Regions from separate parts of the Amycolatopsis sp. lyj-90 genome, predicted to be linked through region 2. Evidence: riboswitches for the same ligand, from Rfam matches in the RefSeq annotation. Region 2 holds a riboswitch; each other region holds the start of a gene.
The links. Region 2 has a riboswitch for S-adenosylmethionine ahead of thrC (threonine synthase). Riboswitches for the same ligand answer to the same signal wherever they lie in the genome.
Positions count from the first base shown of each region.

Region 1: another riboswitch for S-adenosylmethionine. It lies ahead of ACLJPX_RS10400 (aminotransferase class V-fold PLP-dependent enzyme); the one in region 2 lies ahead of thrC (threonine synthase).
Region 3: another riboswitch for S-adenosylmethionine. It lies ahead of ACLJPX_RS13750 (methionine ABC transporter ATP-binding protein); the one in region 2 lies ahead of thrC (threonine synthase).

Region 1 is NZ_JAJPWP010000002.1:968,635-976,169, forward strand. Features, by position in the region: gene lspA (signal peptidase II) at 1-183, opposite strand, end outside; gene ACLJPX_RS10395 (hypothetical protein) at 208-792, opposite strand; gene ACLJPX_RS10400 (aminotransferase class V-fold PLP-dependent enzyme) at 812-2,188, opposite strand; SAM riboswitch class IV at 2,221-2,335, opposite strand; gene ACLJPX_RS10405 (M23 family metallopeptidase) at 2,499-3,176, opposite strand; gene ACLJPX_RS10410 (potassium/proton antiporter) at 3,319-4,797, opposite strand; gene ACLJPX_RS10415 (ArsR/SmtB family transcription factor) at 4,909-5,592, opposite strand; gene ACLJPX_RS10420 (penicillin-binding transpeptidase domain-containing protein) at 5,636-7,240, opposite strand; gene ileS (isoleucine--tRNA ligase) at 7,446-7,535, opposite strand, start outside.
Region 2 is NZ_JAJPWP010000009.1:200,889-208,423, forward strand. Features, by position in the region: gene ACLJPX_RS32090 (DegV family protein) at 1-771, shown strand, start outside; gene ACLJPX_RS32095 (helix-hairpin-helix domain-containing protein) at 917-1,642, shown strand; gene ACLJPX_RS32100 (ComEC/Rec2 family competence protein) at 1,639-4,044, shown strand; gene thrC (threonine synthase) at 4,061-5,326, opposite strand; SAM riboswitch class I at 5,339-5,471, opposite strand; gene holA (DNA polymerase III subunit delta) at 5,607-6,593, shown strand; gene rpsT (30S ribosomal protein S20) at 6,811-7,071, opposite strand; gene ACLJPX_RS32120 (EamA family transporter) at 7,405-7,535, shown strand, end outside.
Region 3 is NZ_JAJPWP010000003.1:475,866-483,400, reverse strand. Features, by position in the region: gene ACLJPX_RS13760 (ATP-binding cassette domain-containing protein) at 1-1,241, opposite strand, end outside; gene ACLJPX_RS13755 (4-(cytidine 5'-diphospho)-2-C-methyl-D-erythritol kinase) at 1,309-2,274, opposite strand; gene ACLJPX_RS13750 (methionine ABC transporter ATP-binding protein) at 2,396-3,406, opposite strand; SAM riboswitch class I at 3,618-3,708, opposite strand; gene rsmA (16S rRNA (adenine(1518)-N(6)/adenine(1519)-N(6))-dimethyltransferase RsmA) at 4,015-4,854, opposite strand; gene ACLJPX_RS13740 (DUF222 domain-containing protein) at 5,045-5,980, shown strand; gene ACLJPX_RS13735 (transglycosylase family protein) at 6,040-7,419, opposite strand.

The sequences.
Region 1 (7,535 bases), on a different contig from region 2:
CAGCTGGAAATACACCAGCCCGCCGAGGAACTCGACCGGCTGCTTGCCCTCCAGCGTGGACACCGCGATCTGCTTGGTGAGGAGGTCGATCCCCCACAGCACCGCGGCGACGGCGAACACCACGGCGACGCGCTTCTTGGGCAGCGGCGGCGCCGGTGGCGCGGTTTCGGGCTCTGTACTCACGCCCCCATTGTCCACGGAGCGTGCTCAGGTCTCCTCGGCGGCTGTCTTCGGCCTGCTCAGCAGGGCCGCGAACGCCCCGGCGAGCGCGACCAGCGACGACAGCACCAGCGCGAGCTGTCCCTGGGCGAGCACGACGGCGCAGAGCACGAACGCGGCGGCCACGACCAGCACCAGCACGCTGCGGTCCAGCCAGGCGAGCAGGACCAGGCCCAGCGTCACCAGGATCGCGCTCCGCGCGTCGCCGTCCATGTCGAGTTCCCAGTAGCCGACCAGATCCGCCAGCGCGATGGCGACCAGCCCGCCGAGAGCGATCGCGAGGACCTTCCACCACGGCAGGCGCTTCGACCGGAAGGCATAGAAGAGCACGGTGCCGAGGTAAACCGCGAAGACGGCGAACAGCCAGTCGTCCATCCTGCTCATGCCGATGACCGAAACGGCGGACACGGCTTCACGGCTCATCTCCACGCTGTGGACGGATCCCAACAGGCCACCGTTCCCGTAGGCCGTGTAGTCGACCGGGCCCGTGCCGACGGACAAGGCCACCACCGTCAGCTGGGCGAAACCCAGCAACGCCAGCGGAAACCAGTAACGCGGTCGCTCGCTCCCCATGCGAGGGGAGAGTAGTGGGTCAGGCGCAGAACGGGGGAAGCTCCCGCGGGTCGTTCTCCGGCACCCAGCGGCCTTCCGGCTTCTCGTACTGCCAGCGGGCGCCGCGGGCGACGATCTGGCGCAGCGCCAGGACGAGCCGGTCCACGTGCTCGGCGGTGCTGCCGAGACCGAGGCTGACCCGGACGGCCTGCTGGCCGGTCGAACCGGCGGCGGAGATGAGCCGTTTGGTCGCGATGTGCGCGCAGAACGCGCCGTCCCGCACGCCGATGCCGTACTCCGCGGACAAAACAGCGGCGAGCCAGCCCGGGTCGAAGCCGTCGATGACGAAGCTCAGGGTGCCGACGCGGTCGACGGGCGCGTCGAACAGCCGCAGCTCGGCGAAACCGGGGACACCGGCGAGACCACGGCGCAGCCGTGCCAGCAGTTCGTCCTCGTGGGCGACGATCGCGTCCCAGTTCCCGGCCAGCGTCTCGCAGGCGACACCGAGCGCGTAGACGCCGACGGTGTTGGGAGAACCGGCTTCGTGCCGCTCGGCGCCGGCGTTCCAGACCACGCCGAAGTCTTCGGAGTCGCGGGTGACGAGCTTCGTCGCGCCGCCACCGGCGAGGTACGGCTGGGCGGCGCGCAGCCAGTCGGCGCGGCCGATCAGCGCACCGGCGCCGAAAGGCGCGTACAGCTTGTGCCCCGAAATCGCGATGTAGTCGACGTCCAGTTTGCGCAGGGAGATCTTGCGGTGCGGCGCGAGTTGCGCGGCGTCGAGCGCGATCCGGGCGCCGTGCCGCCGCGCGACGGCGGAGATCTCCTTGACCGGCAACAGTTCCCCGGTCACGTTGGACGCGCCGGTGATGACGACCAGCCGCGGGCCCTGAGGGCAGTCCGCGAGCGCTTCGTCCACAGCGGACACCGCGGCGAGGCGGGTGCGCGGGGTCTGGATCCGGCGGACGTTCGGGCCCTTCCACGGCAGCAGCGCGGCGTGGTGCTCGGTGTCGAACACGACGACCGACGTGTGCTTCGGCAGGCTGCGGGCGAGAAGGTTGAAGGAATCGGTGGTGTTGCGGGTGAACACGACGGTGTCGGTCGACCGCGCGTCGACGAAGTCCCGCAGGATTCCGCGCGTCCGCTCGTAAAGCTTGGTGGAGACCTGCGAAGCGAACCCGGCGCCGCGGTGGACGCTGGCGTACCAGGGAAGGAACTCGTCGACGGCGTCGCGCACCTTGTCCAGGCAGGGAGCGCTCGCCGCGTGGTCGAGGTTGGCGTACCCGATGTCGCCACCGGTGACCAGCGGGACCCGCAGATCGGCACACGCCACGGCCGGGATTTCGCGGGTGGCAACGGTTTCCGCGACAGCGGTGGAGATGTCGGCGGGGGTGCTGGTGCGTTCGAGAGCGAGAGTCATCGTCATCCTCCGGGCCTGGGGACCCGACGAGGATCCCGCGCTTGCCCGCCGCACCACGCGACGAGCCAGGTCCTCACCCGGGGCACCCCACCGCGGAAGGAGGGTTGCCGGTCAGCTAGCCGGGGCTTGACGCTGACACTCGTGACCTACGAACGAAGTTAGCGGATGCACCCGCGATCGAGCCACCCCTCGTCCGGATGTTGAGACGCCGGTCACGCGTTCCGCGACCGAGGAGAACCCCCGCGTTTCGTCCTCTGGTTGCGGTACTTGCACGCGCAACTACCGCAACCAGAGGACTAATTGCGGGAGGTCAGACGCGGAATCGGCCGGGCAGGGGGATGGTCGCGCGGGACGAGACCTCGGTGGCCGTACCCGAGTACTGATCGGTGCCCGCGGCGAACTGCCAGCCGCCGAAGATCTTGCCGTCGACCGCTTCGCCGTAGGCCTCGGCGACCTTGGTCGAGACCTCGTCGTAGGACATGCCGTTCCAGTTGCCCGCTCCGACGCCGAAGTCGCGCGAGTCACCGCCCTTGGCGACGGCGGGCAGGGTCCACAGGGTGAAGTGCACGTGGGCGCCGGTGCTGCTGCCGCCGCAGGGCAGCGCGTTGCCGGTCCGGCCGAGGGCGTCGCCCGGGACGACCCGCTGGCCGTCGGTGACCGAAATGCCCTCCATGTGGTAGTACCCGGTCCGCCAGCCGCCGTCGTGGTCGACGGTCACCCAGTCGCCGCCGTCGCAGTGCTGGATCCGGACCGTGCCCGCGAGCGGGGCGCGTACGGTCTTGTCACCCGGGCTGAAGTCGATGGCGTTCTTCACGCCGGAGGTCCCGTTGTCCGAGTGGATCCCCGCCGAGTAGACCGACCGGCCGGTGTCGAACGGCAGGCCGAACGCCGGGAACGCGCCCGCGGCCGCGGCCGGCGTCGAGAGAACCACCCCGACGAGGACGGCGGCGGCCCCCAGGCCGGCGAACCGCACAGGAAGTTTCGTCACCTTGCGTACTCCTTACCCCGTGACACTCACCCATTCGATGGAGTGGATTGCGGGGAAAGTAATCCAAAAGGAGTACAAAAGGGAACAACTCGTAGTGAATTTTCTGAGATCAACCGACGAAAGACTGGTGCGATCTCGTGACCTATTGGCCGGATTCGCCCTTCCACCTGGCGAGGCGTCCGGCACGGTCGACGGCCCGGAGGCGTCGTTCGGCCGCGTCACGGGCGTCGGACGTGGTCACGACGAGTAACTGATCGCGTTCCTGGAGCCGGGTGTCCTTGTTGGGCGTGAAGCCGATGCCGTCGCGCACGAGCAGGCTGATCGTCGCCCCGATCGGCAACCGCAGCTCCGCCAGGTAGACGCCGTGCATCTTCGACCCGGGATTGATCCGGACCTGCAACAGGTCGGCGCCCATCTCGTCGAGCGGTGCGGAGTCGACGTCGATCTCGTGCGCTTGGGCGTGCTGGGTCAGCCCGAGCACTCTCGCGAGCGGGCTCAGCGTCGCACCCTGGAGCAGGGTCAGCACGATGACCAGCACGAACACGGCGTCGACCAGCTCCTGCGCACCGGGCACCCCGGACGACAGCGGGATCAGCGCGAGCACGATCGGGACGGCCCCGCGCAACCCGGCCCAGGACAGGAACACCTGTTCTCGCCAGGGGATCTTGAACGGCAGCGCGGACAGCACCACCGACAGCGGACGGGCGAGCAGCAGCACCACGGCGCCCGCGACGAGCCCCTGGATCAGGCTCTCGAAGATCCTGCTCGGCGAGGCGAACAGGCCCAGCAGGACGAACAGCCCGATCTGCGCGAGCCAGCCGAGCCCCTCCGCGAAGGACAGCGTGTCGGACCGGTGCGGCAGCTTCGAGTTCCCCAGCACCAAGGCGGCGACGTAGGTGGCGAGCAGGCCGGAGGCGTGCGCCAGCTGCCCGCTCGAGTACGCCACGACACAGACGGCGACCGTGGCCAGCGGATACAGGCCGGTCGCCGGCAGCGCGGCCCGTCGCAGCGCGTGCGTGCCGATCCAGCCGAAGGCCAGGCCGATGACCAGCCCGGCGGCGAGTTCGTAGACCACCAGCAGCGGCAGCGACCAGTCGATGGTCGTGCCCTCGGCCAGCACGACGACGGCGATGTACGCCGGGGCGTCGTTGATGCCCGACTCGATCTCCAGCGCGCCGACGAGCCGCTTCCCGACCCCCGCCGATCTCAGCACCGAGAACACCGCGGCGGCGTCGGTCGAGGCGAGCACCGCGCCCCACAGCAACGCCATCCGCCAGTCGAGGCCCAGCAGCCAGTGCAGGGCCGCGCCGGTGACCGCGATACTCACCGCGACGGCCACTGTGGACAGTGCGATTCCGATGCCCAGCGAGGGTTTCACGGCCGTCCACCGGGTGGTGAGACCACCTTCGGACAGGATCATCACCAGCGCGGCGAGGCCGAGCGACTGGGTGAGCTCGGGATTGTCGTACTGGATGCCGAACCCGGCTTCGCCGAGCAGCACCCCCATGCCCAGGTAGAGCAGTAGCGAGGGAAGACCGACCCGGATCGACACGCGGACGGCGATCACGGCGACGAGCAGGACTGCACCACCGGTACCGAGAACGAGCGGGAGCTGCTCCATGTCGCCTCCCGTCCGGTCGCCGTGAGGCCTCCAGAATAGTGAGGCGGTGGTCGTCACTCGTTCGTGTACCGGTCGAAAACCGTCCGGATAGCCTGTGTTACAGACTGTCCTTTACGGACTCCGCAGGGCCACCAGGTCCACCCCGAGTTCCGCGAACGGTTTCTCCGCCGCGGGCAGGACTTTCACCGCGCGGTTGCCCTCACGGGACAACCAGCCGGCACTCACTCCGTGAGACAGTAACGCCGCGGGGACCCGGCCCGCCAAATGATCACGGCGCACTGTCCAATCGAGACAGTCACGCAGCATCGGACGGCGGCTTTCGGCGATCTCCACCCCGAGAGCGCCGAGCACCTCGCGTCCGCGACCGGTCAACGTCAGGCCGTCGGCCTCGTCGATCAGCCCGGCGGTGAGCATCCCGTCCCGCAGCGCGACCCCGACCGTCCCGGCGAGGTGGTCGTAGCAGGTCCGGGCGAATTCGAGCCGCTTCACCCGGACCGACGAGCGCAACCCCTTCACCGGGCGATGCTCGGCGTGCTGCGCCAGATGCTCGATCAGCTCCGCCACCCGGGGGTCGGCGATCCGGACGTAGCTGTGCCGCCCCTGTTTGACCCGCACGACGAAGCCGGCCTCGGCCAGCTTCGTCACGTGTTCGCTCGCCGTCGACGCGGCCACTTCGGCCGCTCCGGCCAGCTCGGTCACCGTCCAGGCACGTCCGTCGAGCAGCGCGAGGCACATCGACGCGCGGCTCGGATCGGCGAGCACGGCCGCGACCTCGGCCAAGGCGATCGTTTCCATGAGTTCACCGTAGAAGACGCACGGTTCGGCGAGGGCCGAAACGTCAGCCCGCCAGGAACTTCGCCGCCAGCCGGACCGCGGGCCCGGAATCGTTGGAGCCCTCGAGCATGACGGCGAACGCGACGTCGCCGCGATACCCGACGAACCAGCCGTTGGCGTCGGCACCCGAACCGAACTGCGCCGTCCCGGTCTTGCCGAAGACGGCTCCGCTGCCCTTCAGTGCCTTCGCGGTCCCCGTCGTGCAGACCTCGCGCATCATCGCCCGAACCTGGTTCAGCACCCCGGCGGGCGGGGCCTGGTAGCCGGTGTTGACCTTGGTCTCGAGCCCCTGCCACAGCTTCGGCACCACCGGCTTCCCCGTCGCGACGGTGGCGGCCATGAGTGCCGCGCCCAGTGGGCTGACCTGCACCCTTCCCTGCCCGATCCCGGCCTCGACCTGCTCGTCGCCGCCCGCCGACGGCTCCACCTTGCCGGTCTCGGTCGCCAGTCCCGGGATCTCGAAGTCGGCGTTGAGGCCGAACTGACTCGCGGCCTTCGCGAGGCCGTCCGCGGGCAGTTGCCCGGCGAGCCGCCCGAACGTCGTGTTGCACGAGGCCGCGAAGGCCGTCTTCAGCGAGACGGTCCCCAGGTCGAACCCGTTTTCGTTCTTGAGCGTGCGGGTCCCGATCTGCTCACTGCCCGGGCAGGCCACCGGTGAGTCGGCGGAGATCCCGCCCTTCTGCAGCGCCGCGGTCGCCGTGGCGATCTTGAAGGCCGAACCCGGCGAATAGAGGCCGTTGAGCGCCTTCGGCTGGTTCCCGGCCGCGCCGTTCTGCGCGACGGCCAGCAGTTCGCCCGAAGTCTTCATCGCGACGATGATCGCCGGCCCCTGGAAGCCGTCGACGGCCTTCTGCGCGGCGCTCTGGGAAGCCACGCTCAAGGTCGAAGCCAGCGGTTCGTCACTCTCGCCCGCCTGCCCGAACAGCGTTTCGACCGGCTTGCCGGAGGCATCGACCCGCGACACGGCGACGGTGGCGGGCGTCCCGGAGCCGCCGTTCTGCTCGGACGCGACCTTCGACAGCGCCCCTTGCAGGATCGGCGCGACACCCGCCGCGTCACCGCCGACGAGGGCTTTGTCGTCCCTGTCGGCCACGACCGGCTTCGCCGAAACGGGAGCCACGGAAAGCTGCTGACCGGCTTCGAGCTTCGGGTGGATCACCGACATCGCCCAGCGGACGACCCATTTCCCCGAGTTGCGGACCAGCTCCAGCTTGCCTTCGTACTTCCAGACGCTGTTGCCCGTGAACGTCCACGAAGCGTGGAAGGTGGCCGACGTCGTGGTCGCGTCCCCCGGCGTCGTCGGAACCTCGCCCAGGGACGTCTTGACCTGCGCCCCGCCGAGCGCGGCGCGCGCCGCGGACAGGGCCGCCGTGCCCGCCGCCGGATCGTCGACCGGCGCACCGGTCAGGTCACCGGTGTCGAACTGCCGCAGGAACCGGACGGCGACCTGGGCGGGGCTTTGGCTCGCGCTCTCGGTCGGCTCTCCGGGCCCGCCGGTGGCGGCGGGCGCCGGATCCTCCTTGACCAGCAGCACCACCGCGGCCACCACGATGACGACGACCGCCAGCGCGGCGCCGATCAGGATCCCTCTTTTCCGGGCAGGACTCATGGACTCGCTCTCCCCCAGTACAGCGCGTACTTCGCGCGCCCCGGGCCAGCCTGCCGATTTCCCCCGCGCGAGGCGGCGCGGCGGCGAGAAAGCGACGGTTCCGAATCCTTTTCGTGATCCCGGTGGTCGGGACCCCTCCGGACGCTATGAAAGGCCCGTTACTTGCAAAATTTGCAAGTAACGGGCCTTTCATAGCGCGCTCGGGTCAGGCTTTGGCGACCGCCACGGTCACCTTGGTGCCCTCCCCGACCGTTCCGGCCGAGCCGTCGGCGACGGCGCCGTAGACCACCGAAGT
Region 2 (7,535 bases):
GTCCCGTTGCACGTCCTCGTGGACGGCGTCGTGTTCCTCGACGGCGTCGAGATGGGCCCCGCGGCTCTGGCCGAAGCGCTCGGCAAACGCAGCATGGTGACGACGTCCCGGCCGACCCCCGCCGAATTCGTCAAGGAGTTCCGCGCGGCGCTGGCCGAAGGCGCGGACGCCGTCGTGTCGGTCCATCTGTCCCGTGAGTTGTCCGGGACCTGGGAAGCGGCGGTGCTCGCGGCCCAGGAGGTCGGGCCGGACAAGGTGCGCGTGGTCGATTCGCGCAGCACCGCGATGGGACTGGGGTTCGCCGCCCTGCGCGCGGCGAGCGCCGCCGCTGACGGGGCCGATCCGGCCGAGGTGGAGGCCGCCGCGGTCGACGCGGTGAGCCGTTCGGAGACCTTGTTCGCCGTCGAGACCCTCGAATACCTGCGCCGTGGCGGACGGATCGGCCCGGCGGCGGCCCTGCTCGGCACGGCGCTCGCGGTGAAACCGGTACTCCACATGTCCGAGGGCAAGATCCAGCCGCTGGAAAAGGTGCGGACGATGAACCGCGCGGTGGCGCGACTGGTCGAACTCGCCGTGAAAGCGGCAGACGGCGGACTCGCCGACATCGCCGTCCATCACCTGGCCTCGCCGGAACGCGCCGTCGAACTGGCCAACCGGCTGGAAGAGTCCATCGACTGCCCGGAGGGGTGCGTGGTGTCGGAGATCGGCGCCGTCATCGGGGCCCACACCGGTCCCGGCGTGCTCGGTGTCGTGATCCAGCGGGCGGGTTAGGAAACCCGCCACCATCCCACACGGCCCCGACGGAAACCGGTGATCTGGTCCCGCCCGGGGCCGGGTTGTCCACAACACCCCACTTGTCCACAGCCTCGCGATTCTCCACTGCCGCCCGCCACCCCCGCTCCGTAGCGTCGGTCACGTGTTCGACCAAACCGCCCGTCCACCGGGCTCCTCCGCCAACGCCAGGCTGGCGTGGCTGGCCGCGCAGCTGTCGTCGCCCGCCGCCCAGGGCCCGCCCTCGGGCAGGCTCGTCCGCCGCTGGGTGCCCGCCCGGTTCACGGCGGACGGGGTTCCGGTGAACCGGCGGTGGTTCGCCGTGGTGGCCGTGCTGATCGCGGTGGCCGTGATCGTGACCGGCGCGATCGCTTTGTTCGGACACCGGCCAGGGGCGGAGACCCCGCCGCCCCTGCCGTCGGCCAAGGCCGCCGGAGAAGCCCCCGCCGCGGCGGGCAAGGCGCCTCTGGTGATCAGCGTCGTCGGCCGGGTGCTCAAACCCGGCCTGGTCACGATCCCTCCGGGCGCACGGGTCGCCGATGCCCTCACGGCGGCCGGTGGGGCACCGCCCGGAACGGATCTGACCGGGCTGAACCTGGCCCGGCGGCTCACCGACGGCGAGCAGGTGGCCGTGGGTGTTCCTGTTCCGGCCGCGGCCGGAACAGGAACACCGACCGGGAAGCTCGACCTGAACACGGCCACGGCCGAGCAACTCGACTCCCTGCCCGGGGTCGGCGAGGTGATGGCCAAACGCATCGTCGACTGGCGGTCCGGGCACGGCGGGTTCACCACGGTCGAGCAACTCCGTGACGTAGAAGGGATCGGCGAAGCAAAATTCAAGAAGATCCGGGAGTTGGTGTCCGTCGGATGAACCCGTCCGCCGATCCGTCCGAAGTGGACACCACGTCGTGGCGAGGTCAGGATCTGCGGCTGATACCGGCCGCGGCGACGGCCTGGCTCGGCACTCTCTCCGGGTTGCTCGGCGGCTGGTGGATCACGATGCTCTGCGGTGCGGCCGCCGTGGTGCTCGCGATCGCAGCCGGTCTCCGTGCCCGCCGGACGGCGTCCCGGTGGGTGGCGGGCCTGGGCGTGCTAGCGGTCCTCGGGGTGCTCACCGCCGGTCCGGTGGCGCTGCGGATCCGGGCCGCCGAGCACGACGACCTCCGTGCCGCCGCCGCACGGGGGAGCGACGCCACCATGAGGGTGGTGGTCACCGAGCGGCCACGTCCGGTCCGCGGCGCCGGATACGCCGATCGCCGGGCAGGCACCCGCCTGGTGGTCATCGCCGCGACGGTGGACGCCGTGGTGGCGGCGGAGCGGGTGGTGGATTCGGCCGGCCGGATCCTGCTGCTCGCTCCCGCCGCGGGGTGGACGGACCTGTTGCCCGGGCAGCAGGTCACCGCCTCCGGACGGCTCGCACCGGCAGAGGGGGCCGAACTGACGGTCGCGGTCCTCTCGGTGCGAGGTCCGCCGTCGGCACTCGGACCGGCGCCTTGGTGGCAGCGAGCCGCGGAATCGCTGCGCACCGGGCTCCGGGACCTGTGCGCCGTCCTCCCCGAGGAGCAGGCCGGTCTGGTGCCCGGACTGGTCGTGGGGGACACGAGCACACTGTCCCCCAGAGTCGAGCGCGAGTTCACGGACTCCGGCATGTCCCACCTGATGGCCGTGAGCGGTGGGAACGTGGCGATCGTCTGCGGCTCGATCCTTCTCCTCCTGCGAGTGCTCCGGGTCGGGCCGCGGACGTCCGCCGCCGCGGCCGCCGCGGGGCTCGCCGGGTTCGTGGTCCTCGCAGGGCCCGCGCCCAGCGTGCTCCGCGCCGGGGTGATGGGGGCGGTCGGGTTGCTGGCGCTCGCACTGGGGCGCCGGGGTTCGGCGCTACCCGCGCTGGCGTTCGCGGTGGCGGGGCTCGTCGTGGCCGATCCCGCGATGGCCGCGGACTTCGGGTTCGCGCTTTCGGTGCTGGCCACGGCCGGGCTGGTACTGCTGGCCCCGAGGTGGGCCGAGTGGCTGGTCGGACGCGGAGTGCCGGCCGGCTACGCCGAGGGGCTGGCCATCCCGCTGGCCGCGTTCGTGATGACGGCGCCGGTCATCGCGGGCATGGCGGGATCGGTCAGTCTCGTCTCGGTGGTGACCAACGTGCTCGCCGCGCCCGTGGTCGCCCCGGCCACCGTGTTCGGCGTGCTCGCGACCGTCGTCGGACCGTGGTGGCCGTCGGCGGGCAGGCTGCTCGTCCGCCTGACCGAACCCGAGGCGAGCTGGCTCATCACCGTGGCCCGCCATGGCGCCCGCGCGCCGGGAGCGGTCGTGGACTGGCCGGATGGCTGGTGGGGCGGACTGCTGGTGGCCGGCCTGCTCGTCGTGCTGCTCCTCGCCATCCGGCTGCGTCACGGCAGGATCCTGCTGGCGCTCGCTTTGGCCGGTGGGCTCCTCGTCTTCGTTCCGGTGCGGGTGCTGGCCCCGGCGTGGCCACCGGCGTCGTGGAGCGCCGTCGCCTGCGACGTCGGACAGGGTGACGCAGTCGTCCTCGCCACGGCCGAGCCCGGGAGGGCGATCCTGGTCGACACCGGGCCGGAACCAGGTCCGGTGGACGAATGCCTCAGCAGGTTGGGGGTGGACCGCGTTCCGCTGATCGTGCTGAGCCATCTGCATGCCGACCACATCGGAGGCCTCGAATCCGTCTTCGAGGGCCGGTCGGTCGGGGCGGTCGCAGTCGGTCCGGGCCGGGCTCCCGCCTGGGCCTGGCGGCAGGTCGCCGACGAGACCGCGCGCCGCGGGATTCCCTTGCTGGAACTGGGGATCGGGCAACGGCTGGACTGGCCGGGACTGACACTGGACGTACTGGGGCCGCGGTACGTCACCCGGCGCTCGGTCCTCGAACAGGACGGCACGGTGATCAACAACGGTTCGGTGGTCCTGCGTGCCGGGACTCCGGCGGGCCGGTTGCTGCTGACCGGCGACGTCGAACTCGCCGCCCAGGCCGACCTGATGGCCGAAGGCGCCGACCTGCGTGCCGAGATCCTGAAGGTCCCGCATCACGGAAGTCGTTACACGGCACCGGATTTCCTCAACGCCGTCGCGCCGAGGGCCGCGCTGGTGAGTGTCGGCGCCGGAAACACCTACGGTCACCCGAACAAGTCCACTTTGGACAATCTGGCTGCGGTCGGCGCTGCGATCGCCAGGACGGACACGGACGGCGACACGGCGGTCGTCTCCGACGCGCGAGGCCTTGCCCTGACGCGCCGGGGTGAGCCCCGCGGCCCGCCTCGTTCTTGAGGCGGGCCGCCGGAACTCAGATGCCGAGAGCCTCGCGGACCGCGTCGGCCGAGGCGCTGACGGTGGCCTTCGGGCCGATCTTGTCCTCGACGGCGTCGAGGGTCTTGAGGCCGTCACCGGTGATCAGGAGCACGATCTCCTCGTCCGGGTTGAGCTTGCCGGTCTCGATGAGCTTCTTCGCCGTCGCCACGGTGACGCCGCCGGCGGTCTCGGTGAAGACGCCTTCGGTGCGGGCGAGCAGCCGGATGCCCTCGACGACCTCTTCGTCGGTGACGTCTTCGATCGCACCGCCGGTGCGGTTGACCACGTCGAGGACGTAGGGGCCGTCGGCCGGGTTGCCGATCGCCAGCGAACGGGCGATCGTGTCCGGCTTGACCGGCTGGACGACGTCGTGGCCGGCGCGGAACGCCGCCGAGACGGGCGAGCAGCCGGTGGCCTGCGCGCCGAACACCTTGTACGGCGTCTCGTCGACGAGGCCGAGCTGCCCGAACTCACGGAAACCCTTGTCCACCTTGGTGAGCTGGGAACCGGAGGCGATCGGCACCACGATCTGCGAGGGAAGCCGCCAGCCGAGCTGCTCGGCGACCTCGAAGGCCAGCGTCTTCGAGCCTTCGGAGTAGTAGGGCCGGACGTTCACGTTGACGAACGCCCAGCTCTCCTGCTCGGCGGCGAGCTGGGTGGCGAGCCGGTTCACGTCGTCGTAGTTGCCGTCGACCGCGATCAGGTCGCCGTCGTACACGGCGGTGGTGAGGATCTTGGCGCGCTCGAGGGTCTTCGGGATCAGCACGACCGACCGCCAGCCGGCGCGGGCCGCCGCGGCGGCGACCGCGTTGGCCAGGTTGCCGGTCGACGGACAGGCGAGCACGTCGAACCCGAACTCGCGCGCGGCGGCCAGCGCGACGGCGACCACGCGGTCCTTGAACGAGTGGGTCGGGTTGCCGGTGTCGTCCTTGACCCAGACCTTCTTGACGCCCAACGCCTTCGCGAGCCTGTCGGCCTGGATGAGCCTGGTGGCGCCGGGTTCGGTGTTGGGGATTTCCTCGACGTTCGAGGGAACAGGAAGGAGCTTCTTGTAGCGCCAGATGTTTTTCGGCCCGGCTTCGATGTCCTCGCGGCGCACGCGGCCGAAGTCGTAGGCGACCTCGAGCGGCGAGAAGTCCTCGGCGGAAACGAATTCGGGGGCGAGTGGCTGCCGGTGTCCCTCTTCCTTCGACACCAGTTCGACGGCCGGTCCGAGATCCGGGGTCTTGGTGGTGGAGGTCGTGCCGAGGGTTGCGGTCATCGCGAGGTTCCTTCCTCATCTGCCCCGCCATGGCGGGCCGGAATTGGCACCGTGTTCGTCAGCTATCCCGCGATCGCGGAATGACAGGCTGACGCCGGTTGCCGGGGCTTCATCGGGCCGTTCCCTCTGCCCCTCTGGATGAGCGGTATTCGATTGTCGGCACGCGTTAGAGCGCGTCGCCTCGCCAACACCGTACGACATGAGGCTCGGGTGGGGCCACCGTGCCCGGAACACGTCACCGGACAAAGCACCCGAGAGGACGAGTGGGAGGATCGTCACCGTGACGACGCAAGCTTCCGCCCCATCGCCGCTGGTCCTGGTTCTCGGTGAGGAAGAGCTGCTGATCGAACGCGCGGTCCGCAGCGCTTCGGACGCGGCCAAAGCGGCCGATCCGACGGCGGACCTGTCTCGGATCCGGGTGTCGGACCTCACAGTCCCCGCGCTCGCGGAGATGGTCAGCCCTTCGTTGTTCGCCGAGGGCAGGGTGATCGTCCTCGAATCCGCGCACGACATCTCGCAGGAGCTCGCCGACGGGGTGATGGCCTACGTCAAGGCGCCCGCCGAGGGCATCGTGCTCGTCGTCGTGCACAGCGGAGGCGGCCGGAGCAAGGCCGCGAAGGCGCTTCCCACGGCGTTGAAGAAGGCCGGGGCGGAGGTCGTCGAGTGCCCGAAACTGACCAAGGCCGCTGAGCGGGAATCCTTTGTCCGCAACGAAGTCCGCCGGGTCGGCGGGAAGATCGACGGTGCGGCCGTGCTCGCGCTGATCGATGCCGTCGGCTCGGATCTGCGCGAGTTGTCGTCGGCCGCGACCCAGCTCGTCGCGGACGCCGGGGGAGCGGTCGACGAGCAGGCGGTCCGCCGCTACCACCGGGGCCGCGCGGACGTGAACGGGTTCGCGGTCGCCGAGAAGGCCGTCGCCGGTGACATGGCGGCGGCGCTGGAGTCACTGCGCTGGGCGATGCAGCTGGGCGTTCCGCACGTGCTGGTCGCGGACGCCCTCGCCGACGCCGTCCGGACGATCGCGCGGGTGTCCGGCGCGGGTCGCGGGAACCCGAACCAGATGGCGGGCGAACTGGGGATGCCGCCGTGGAAGGTGCGCAAGGCGCAGGGGCAGGCCCGCGGCTGGGGGCAGGACGGTCTCGCCACCGCCATGCGGATCGTCGCCAGGCTCAACGCCGAGGTCAAGGGTGCCGCGGCCGACCCGGAGTACGCGTTGGAACGCGCCGTCCTGGAAGTCGTCGCCGCACACGGCACCCCCAGCCGCTAACACACCCGCCGGACCAACCCCGAAGGTCAACGCGCCCGACAACCGGACCGGCGGACTGTCTCGCCGAAAGCGCGCCAGCGCGACGGCGAGACTTCACCAGTCGCGCGCCCTCCCTTGGGCCGAAGGCCCACGTAAACGCGATGAAGGGGCGCCTCCCCGCGCCACGTGAGTGACAAGCGGATCGACGCCCCTTCGGCGCGTTTACGTCAGCGCGCGATTAAAGAGAGTTAGCGCGCTTCGCCAGCGCGGACTTCTTGTTGGCGGCCTGGTTGGCGTGGAGAACGCCCTTGGTCACGGCCTTGTCCAGCTTCTTGGCCGCGTCCTTCTGCAGCTCCAGGGCCTTGGCCTTGTCGCCGGAGTCGGCGGCCTCGCGGAACTTGCGGATCGCGGTCTTCACCGAGGACCGGATCGCCTGGTTGCGCTGACGCGCCTTCTCGTTGGTGGTGATGCGCTTGATCTGCGACTTGATGTTGGCCACGGGGGCGCTCCTCTTGAATCTCTCGGTGGTTTCACCGCCGCGCTGTGACCGGCCCTGCGCGCTCGTGAAAGCGGCGCGGGTTTCCTCCATGACGGAATGCCACACAGCGGTGAAGGGCGAGCTTAACAGCCGTCCCGGAGCGGATCTCGGCCGCCTCCGGCGAGGCTCTTGCGGTACGGTCGAGAGCGTAGTGCCTAGGGTTCCGCCGCCTGCCCGTTCAGCGAAACACACAATCAGGGCAAGCGGGACAGGTCCGAGCGGCACCATCGGCGGAGCCGGAAGCGCCGCCGTTCATCTGACGGGACAAAAGCCTGGAGGACCGGTGTTTTCCGCATGCGCGGAAAACGTGAAAGGTCCGCAGTGAACGCCACCGCCCTGTCCCTCGTCATCGCCGCCGCCGTCATTCACGCGGGCTGGAACCTGGCAGCCAAGCGGATCCGCCGTGGCGGAGCCCGGTTCGTCTG
Region 3 (7,535 bases), on a different contig from region 2:
AGACGGCGCCGTTCACCACCGGAAAGGTCTTCGACCGGGGTCCATTGCCTCGCCGCGGGGAACCCGAGCTTTTCGGCCAGCTGCGAAGCGGAGAGCTCCTGCTTGCCGAACACGACCCTTCCTGAGATCTCTTCGATCGCCTGCAGGACGCGCAGGTCACCGGGCAGATCGTCGAGCTCCTGCCGGAGATGCGCGAGGCTGACCGTCTTCCCCTGGACGCGGCGTCCTGTCTCAGGCTCCTTGTCACCACCGAGCAGCTTCAGCAGCGTCGTCTTGCCCGACCCGTTGACGCCGACCAGGCCGATCCGATCGCCGGGACCGATCCGCCACGTGACGTGATCGAGCAGGGTGCGGTCACCGACGGTCAAAGTGGCGTCCTCGACCTCCAGGACGGTCTTTCCCAGCCGTCGCCGGGCGAACGCCTGCAATTCGACCGAATCACGCGGCTCCGGCACGTCGGAGATCAGCGCCTCCGCCGCCTCGACCCGATAGCGCGGCTTCGAGGTCCTGGCCTGCGGACCACGACGCAGCCACGCGAGCTCCTTGCGTGCCAGGTTCTGCCGCTTCTCCTCGGCCGTCGCCGCCAGCCTCGCCCGCTCGGCCCGCGCGAAGATCCAGTCCGCGTAACCGCCTTCGTACTGCTCGACGCGACCGTTGGTGACCTCCCAGGTCACACTCGCGACGGTGTCGAGGAACCACCGGTCGTGAGTCACGACCACGACCGCGATCCTGCGGTTGAGCAGATGATCGGCGAGCCAGCGCACACCTTCGACGTCAAGGTGGTTGGTCGGTTCGTCGAGGACCACGAGGTCCAGCTCACCCGTGAGGGCCGCCGCCAGCGCGACGCGGCGGCGCTCGCCACCGGACAGATTCGTCGTGGATTTTTCGACACCGAGAGCGGTGATCCCCAGACCGTCCATAATGGACCTGACGCGCGCGTCAGCGGCCCACTCGTGCTCCGCGCCGTAGCGCTCCAGCACGACGTCGCCGACCGTGCTGCCGACGGGGAGTTCGGTCCGCTGAGTGACCACGGCCATCCGCAGGCCGCGGACTTGGCTCACTCGTCCCGTATCCGGCTCGCTGATCCCCGCGAGGACCTCCAGCAGCGTCGTCTTCCCGCCCCCGTTGAGACCGACGACGCCGATGCGCTGCCCCTCCGCGACACCGAGCGAAACACCGTCGAGCAGCGGGCGCACCCCGAAGGACTTGCTCACCGACTCCAGGTTGACCAAGTTGGCCATGCCTCAGCCGATCCTTTCCAAAAAGCTTGCACCACAACGAATTAGTCGATGTCCATTTCGGACATCCTCATGCGTGCACCCGTGGCGGCGCCGGCCGCGGCGCGTCGTCCCCGCCCACCAGCCGGGCTCCGGGAACAGGCCCGTGCGCGACGCGCACCGTACGACAGACACCAGCGCCGGACAGTTCCGCGGCGACCTCGACGGCCGACTGCGCGTCCGCGCACAGAAACGCGCAGGTCGGTCCGGATCCGGACACGGTGCCGGCGAGCGCACCCGCGTTGACCCCCGCCCGCAACGTCCGGCGAAGCCCGGGACGCAACGAGACCGCGGCCGCCTGCAGGTCATTACCGAGAAGCAACGCCAGCTGCCGCGGGTCACCGGATGCCAGTGCCTCGACCACCGGAGTGTGCGAACCGATCCGCGGCGGGCTGCCCTCTTCACGCAACCTGTCGAGTTCGCCGAACACCCGCGGGGTCGAAAGACCGCGCTGGTCGAACGCCAGAACCCAATGGAACGTGTGCCTCGACAACACCGGCACCAGCTGCTCACCCCGGCCGGTGCCCAACGCTGTCCCACCGTAGAGCGCGAAGGGAACATCGCTGCCGAGCTTGGCAGCGATACCAGCGAGTTCGTCTCGGGAGATCTCGAGCTTCCACAGCGACGCGAGCCCGACCAGGGTCGCGGCCGCGTCGGCACTGCCCCCGGCCATCCCGCCCGCTACCGGGATGCCTTTACGAAGCACCACCCGGACCTTGGACTCGCCCTCCGCCTTGCCGACATGGGCCGCCAGGGCCTGCGCCGCCTTCCAAGCAAGGTTGTTGGCCCCTGTCGGTACGGAACCTTCACCTTCGCCGTAAACCTCGACGCCGGGCTCCTCGGTGACCGCGACGGTCACCTCGTCGGTCAGGGAAAGCGCCTGGAACACGGTCACCAGCTCGTGGTAGCCGTCCGGGCGTACGTCACCGATCGACAGGTGCAGGTTGACCTTGGCGGGAACCCTGACGGTAACTGGGGGCGGTACGACGGCGAGCACGAGACAAGCCTACGTGCCCGCTCCACTTGTGCTGCCACCAGGAGAAAGAGAACAGGACGACGCGGACGCAAACGGGCCGCCCTGGACAGAGTTCGTCCTGAGCGGCCCGTTCGTCGGGGAATCAAGCAGCGACGCCCTGCGGCCCGCGGACAGGGTGGGTCACGTGGCCACCTCGTTCGGCGATCCAGGCGAGTGCGGCATCCGCGCGCTCGCCACGCACACCGAGGCGGAACCGGCCGACGGGCGTGTCGCCGATCCGGGTGAGGCCGCCTCCGATGGTGGCGAGTTCGACGTCGAAACGACCGGCCGCCTCGGGCAGCAGCGCACCGACCGACGCGAAGCCGACGAGCACGACGTCCACCGCGCGGTCGTACTTCGAAGCCTGCGCCCGGCCGGTTTCGATCGAGGGCAGGAGCGCCTGCGCGGTCCGGCTGTTCGGGTCGGAGACCAGGTCGAGCACGGTTCCGCGTTCGATGATCGCCCCGGCTTCCAGAACCGCGACGTCGTCGCAAACACGGCGCACCACGCCGGCGTCAGGAGTGGTGAGCAGCACGGTGACCCCGAGCTCGGCACGCGCACGGTCGAGCACGGTCAGGACCGCGCCGGATTCCTCGGGCTGCACACCCGCGGTCGGGTCGTCGGCCAGGAGCACGGACGGTCCGGCGGCCAGCGCCTTGGCGATGGCCACCCGGCGCAGCTGCCCTTCGGTCAGTTCGCCCGGCCGCTGCCCCGCTCGCGGGGTGAGTCCGACCAGATCGAGCAGATTGCCGACCCGGTTACGGCGCTGCGGCCCGTCGAGGCCGAGTTGTTCGAGCGGCGACGCGATGTTGCCGGCGATGGTGCGCTCGGCGAGCAGCTCCGCCTTGGTGTTCACGACACCGACCTGACGGCGGATTTCCCGCAGACGGCGCCCGTCGAGGGTGCCGGTGTTGAGGCCGTCGAGGCGGACGACGCCTCGGTCGGGACGCTCCTGAAGTCCGATGCAACGAGCGAGGGTGGACTTGCCGGAACCGGCCGGACCGACGACTCCGAACAGCGAGCCGGCTTGGATGTCCACGCTGACATCGCGCAGGGCGACGACGGGATTTCCGTTGAGAGGAAAGGATTTGGACAAGTTTTCGACAGTGATCACGAAGGGCTCCATGCAAATGGGGCGCTGCTTCTTTCGAGCGCGCCAACCGTCACCGATTGCCCGTCCGAACGGGACAGGCTTCAGAGGTAAGGGAAAAGACTCAGGCAGTAACGGTTGAGCGTCGACACGCACTTACCGTGCGGCGACCTTCGTCGACTACGCGTCGCCTGGTCAGCAGGAGCGGGTGGGTGACCCTGTTCATTAGGCACAGCCTCCATCGGTCCTGGCGGTAGCACCTGCCCTGTGGAGGGTGGTTGCTGCGACTTCGGCGAGCCAGGTCTCTCAGTCGCTCGGGATGGCTCACTGAGTAAAACCGATCCCACTGGATGAAAGCAAGCGCGTAGGCGCAGATCACACGTCTGGTCGCGTCCATCATACAGGATCGCCTGTCCATATAATGGGAAGGCGGCGAGTGTTCTCGTGCCGGACCAGAGCCCCTGCCTGCTAAGACAGGTTTGGATCATGTAGATCCAGAAGAGGATTTACGCAGTCGTGCTGACCTTGACCAACTCGCTTCCGCGCGGTGCCGGTCACAGCTGCAACAGGGGAAACACCGCTCCCCTGACCGGACCCGTGTCAGCCTTCGAGACGGTCTTGGCCTGCCGTGGTCAGTCGGTCGCCGCCGCGATCCGGGCGAACTGATGAACGTCCAACTGCTCCCCGCGGGTCTTGGGGTCGATACCCGCTTTCTCGAGCAACTCCCCCGCACGTTCGGCAGACCCGGCCCAGGACGCCAACGCCGCACGCAAGGTTTTCCGCCGCTGCGAGAAGGCCGCATCGACCACCGCGAACAATCGCTCCCGGCTCACGGACGACACGACGTCGTCGCCTCGCTCGAAAGCGACCAGTGCGGAATCCACGTTCGGAACGGGCCAGAACACGGAGCGGGGAACCGCGGCGACCTTGCGCGTTTTCCCGTACCACGCGAGCTTGACACTGGGGACGCCGTAAGTCCTGCTCCCCGGGCCGGCCGCCATACGGTCCGCGACCTCGGTCTGGACCATCACGAGACCGCTGGTCAGCGACGGCAACTCGGCGAGCAGGTGGAGCACGACGGGAACGGCGACGTTGTACGGCAGATTCGCGACGAGCGCCGTCGGCCGTTCAGGCAGGTCGTCCGCCTTGATCCGCAGAGCGTCCGCCCCGACGACCGTCAGCCTTTCGGCCCCGCCGCGTTCGGCCACGGTGTTCGGCAACCGCCCGGCCAGCACGGGGTCGATCTCGACCGCGACGACCTCGGCGCCGGTCGCGAGCAGTCCCAGCGTCAGCGAGCCGAGGCCAGGCCCGACTTCCAGCACGACGTCACCTTCACCGACCCCGGAAAGGTCGACGATACGGCGCACCGTGTTGGGGTCGTGCACGAAGTTCTGGCCGAGCTTCTTGGTCGGCCGGACATCCAACTCGGCCGCCAACGCCCTGATCTCCGCGGGCCCGAGCAGTTCAGTCACCTGACGATCGTAGCCAGCCCCGGCGGACGCCTCCGATCGCCCGACCCGCCCGCATCATCCATCCGCAGTTTGCGAACCGGCCTGCTTCCCACGCAAGAGTGATCGGCGCAAGTTGGCGTCGCCGGAGCGTGATCATCATCTACCCGATCGATACCGTGCATTCGTTCGACTCTGGGCCGACAATCGAGGGATGACCAGCACAAACACTCCCAATGCCTTCCCGCTCGATCTGCCGGAAGGTGACCCCGAGCTGCTTCTCGACGAGTTGCAGACACGGCTGCGCGAAGGGCGACGTCTGTTCGCCGAAGTCGGCCAGATCCTGGCCGAAATCGAGTCACGAGGTGTCCGAGAGCTCTACGGATACAACTCGATCGCCGTCTTCTACGAGCATGTGGCCCGGGTCCCCCGGGCCGAGGCGCAGAAGGTGACCGGTCGGGCACTCGCGCTCAACTCGAGACGCTCGCGCGACGGGACTTCCACTCCGCCCGTCGCGCCTTTGACCGGAGCCGCGGCCGCCACCGGCGTACTGGCCGATGGCAGCATCGATCGAATCGTCAAGGTGATGCGGAGGCTGCCCGAGCACGTCCCCGCAGACGCCCGGCTCGACGCCGAGAAGGTCCTGGTCGATCTTGCCGGCGTCGCGAGACCGCGCGACGTCACGATCGCCGGGACAGACCTGCTCGCGCGTCTCGATCCGGACGGGGGTGACACCAAGGACCCCGGCTCGAAAACTCCCCGAAGCGAATTCTGGTTGCGTCAGAAACGCACCGGTCGGTGGGACCTGCGCGGCAACCTCGATCCCGAGACCGGTGCCCGCTTGAACGCGCTTCTGGTGCCACTGGCACATCCGGCTCCGAACGGAGAACCCGACGACCGCACTCCGGCAGAGAGACGTGGTGATGCTTTCGCGGAGATTGTGGATCTCGCGGTAGACGGACCGGAGATCCCCTTGCCTCGGCGAAGCTCGGAGCAGGCCGCCGAGCAGCCTCCGCACGCGGAGCCTGTCGAGAAACCTGAACGAGTACGGGATCTGGCCCACATAAGGCCTCCGCGCTGGTGGGCACGGCTGTCGAGACCGAGACCCGGCGCGCGTCCTTCATCCGTATCGGAGCCCAAAGCGGCCTGAGGGCCACCTTGCGGGCGGAACCCACACGATGACCCTCAGGAAGGAGAAAATTCTGGCTGTCAGGCCTTCTTGCCGCAGTGCGGCCAAGCGCTGTAGCCACCGCGGTCGTCGCGGACCTTCTCGGCGACGGCGATCTGCTGGGCCTTGCTGGCCTGATGCGGGTACGCGGCGTACTGCGAGCCGCCGTAGGCGTCCCAGGTGCTCTTGTTGAACTGCAGGCCACCGTAATAACTGTTGCCGGTGTTGGCGGCCCAGTTACCGGTCGACTCGCACTGCGCGATGCGGTCCCAAGCGCCGGCGTCGCCGATGACCGGGTCCGCGGGCTTCTTCGTTCCGACCTTGACGATCTTGGGCTTGGCCTCGGTGATGACCTCTTCCGAGACCTTCTCGCGGCCGACCTCTTTGCCGTTGCGCTTGGTGACCTTGTAGGTCACGGTCTTCTGGCCCGGGGTGCCCGGGTCTTCGACCTTGGTCTTGCCCTTTTCGAGCTCCGGGTCGTCGACCTTCTGCTCGGGCGGCGCGATTTCCTCGTTCTGCTTGACCATGGTGACGCCGGTCCGGCTGACGTGGACCTCGGCACCGTCGACCAGCTTGACGTCGAGGCCGCCGACGGCCTCGTCGTCCGGGCCGAGGGTCATCCGCAGTTCACCGAGGAATTCCTTGGTGGTGACCGAGTTGGTCTGAACCTTGCGCGGTTCGTTCGCGCCGTCGTAGACGGTGACGTTCTTGAGGGTCTTGACCTCGACGGTGGCGCCCTCGAGCGGGAGTTCACCGTTCTGCGGGAGCGAAGTCCAGGTGCCGGCCTTGGCGAGGTCTGCGCGACCAAGCTGGTTCAGCGCTTCGCCGAGGTTGGTCGCGCGGACCCAGGACTCCTGCTGCGGCGCGCCGTCGACGACCAGGTTCAGCTTGCGGCCGCGCTCCAGCTTGATGACGCCGCCGTCGCCGACCTCGGCCTGGGGCGAGGGCGAGAGGGAGTCGTGCGCGCCGACCGAAAGACCGGCGTCTTCGAGGACTTCGCCGACAGTGTCGCCGAAGCTGTGCACGGTCTGCTGCTTGCCGTCGATGTCGAGCGTGACGCTCTTGTTCATCGCCATCGCGGCCGCGCCGCCACCGCCGAGGGTGAGCAGCACCGCCATGACGGTTCCCTTGAGGAAACGCTTCTTCCAGACGCGGGTCGCGCTCGAGATGACCTCGTCCTTGGTCGCGGCCTTCATCGCCGCGCTCGCGGTGCGGTCCTCGGCCATCTCGTCCGGAATGACGATCGGCGGGAGCATGGTGGTCTCGGCGCTGATGAGGCGGATCAGCTCGTCGACGTCGACGTCGATCTCGGCCATCAGGGTTTCGGCGTCGGGGCCGAGCGCGGCCAGGACGTCCTGGTGCGTGATGCGCGGATCGTCGGAGTAGTCCAGCTCGCCGTAGTGAGTGTCGCGGTCGAGCACGGCAACCGAACCGGCGGAAGCGAAGGTGTTCGTCTCTGCGCCGAGGCGCGAGCCATCCTGCCTACTGCTACCAGTCACTGGGTCGTTCCCTTTCCCAAGACGTGAAGGAGCTCGAC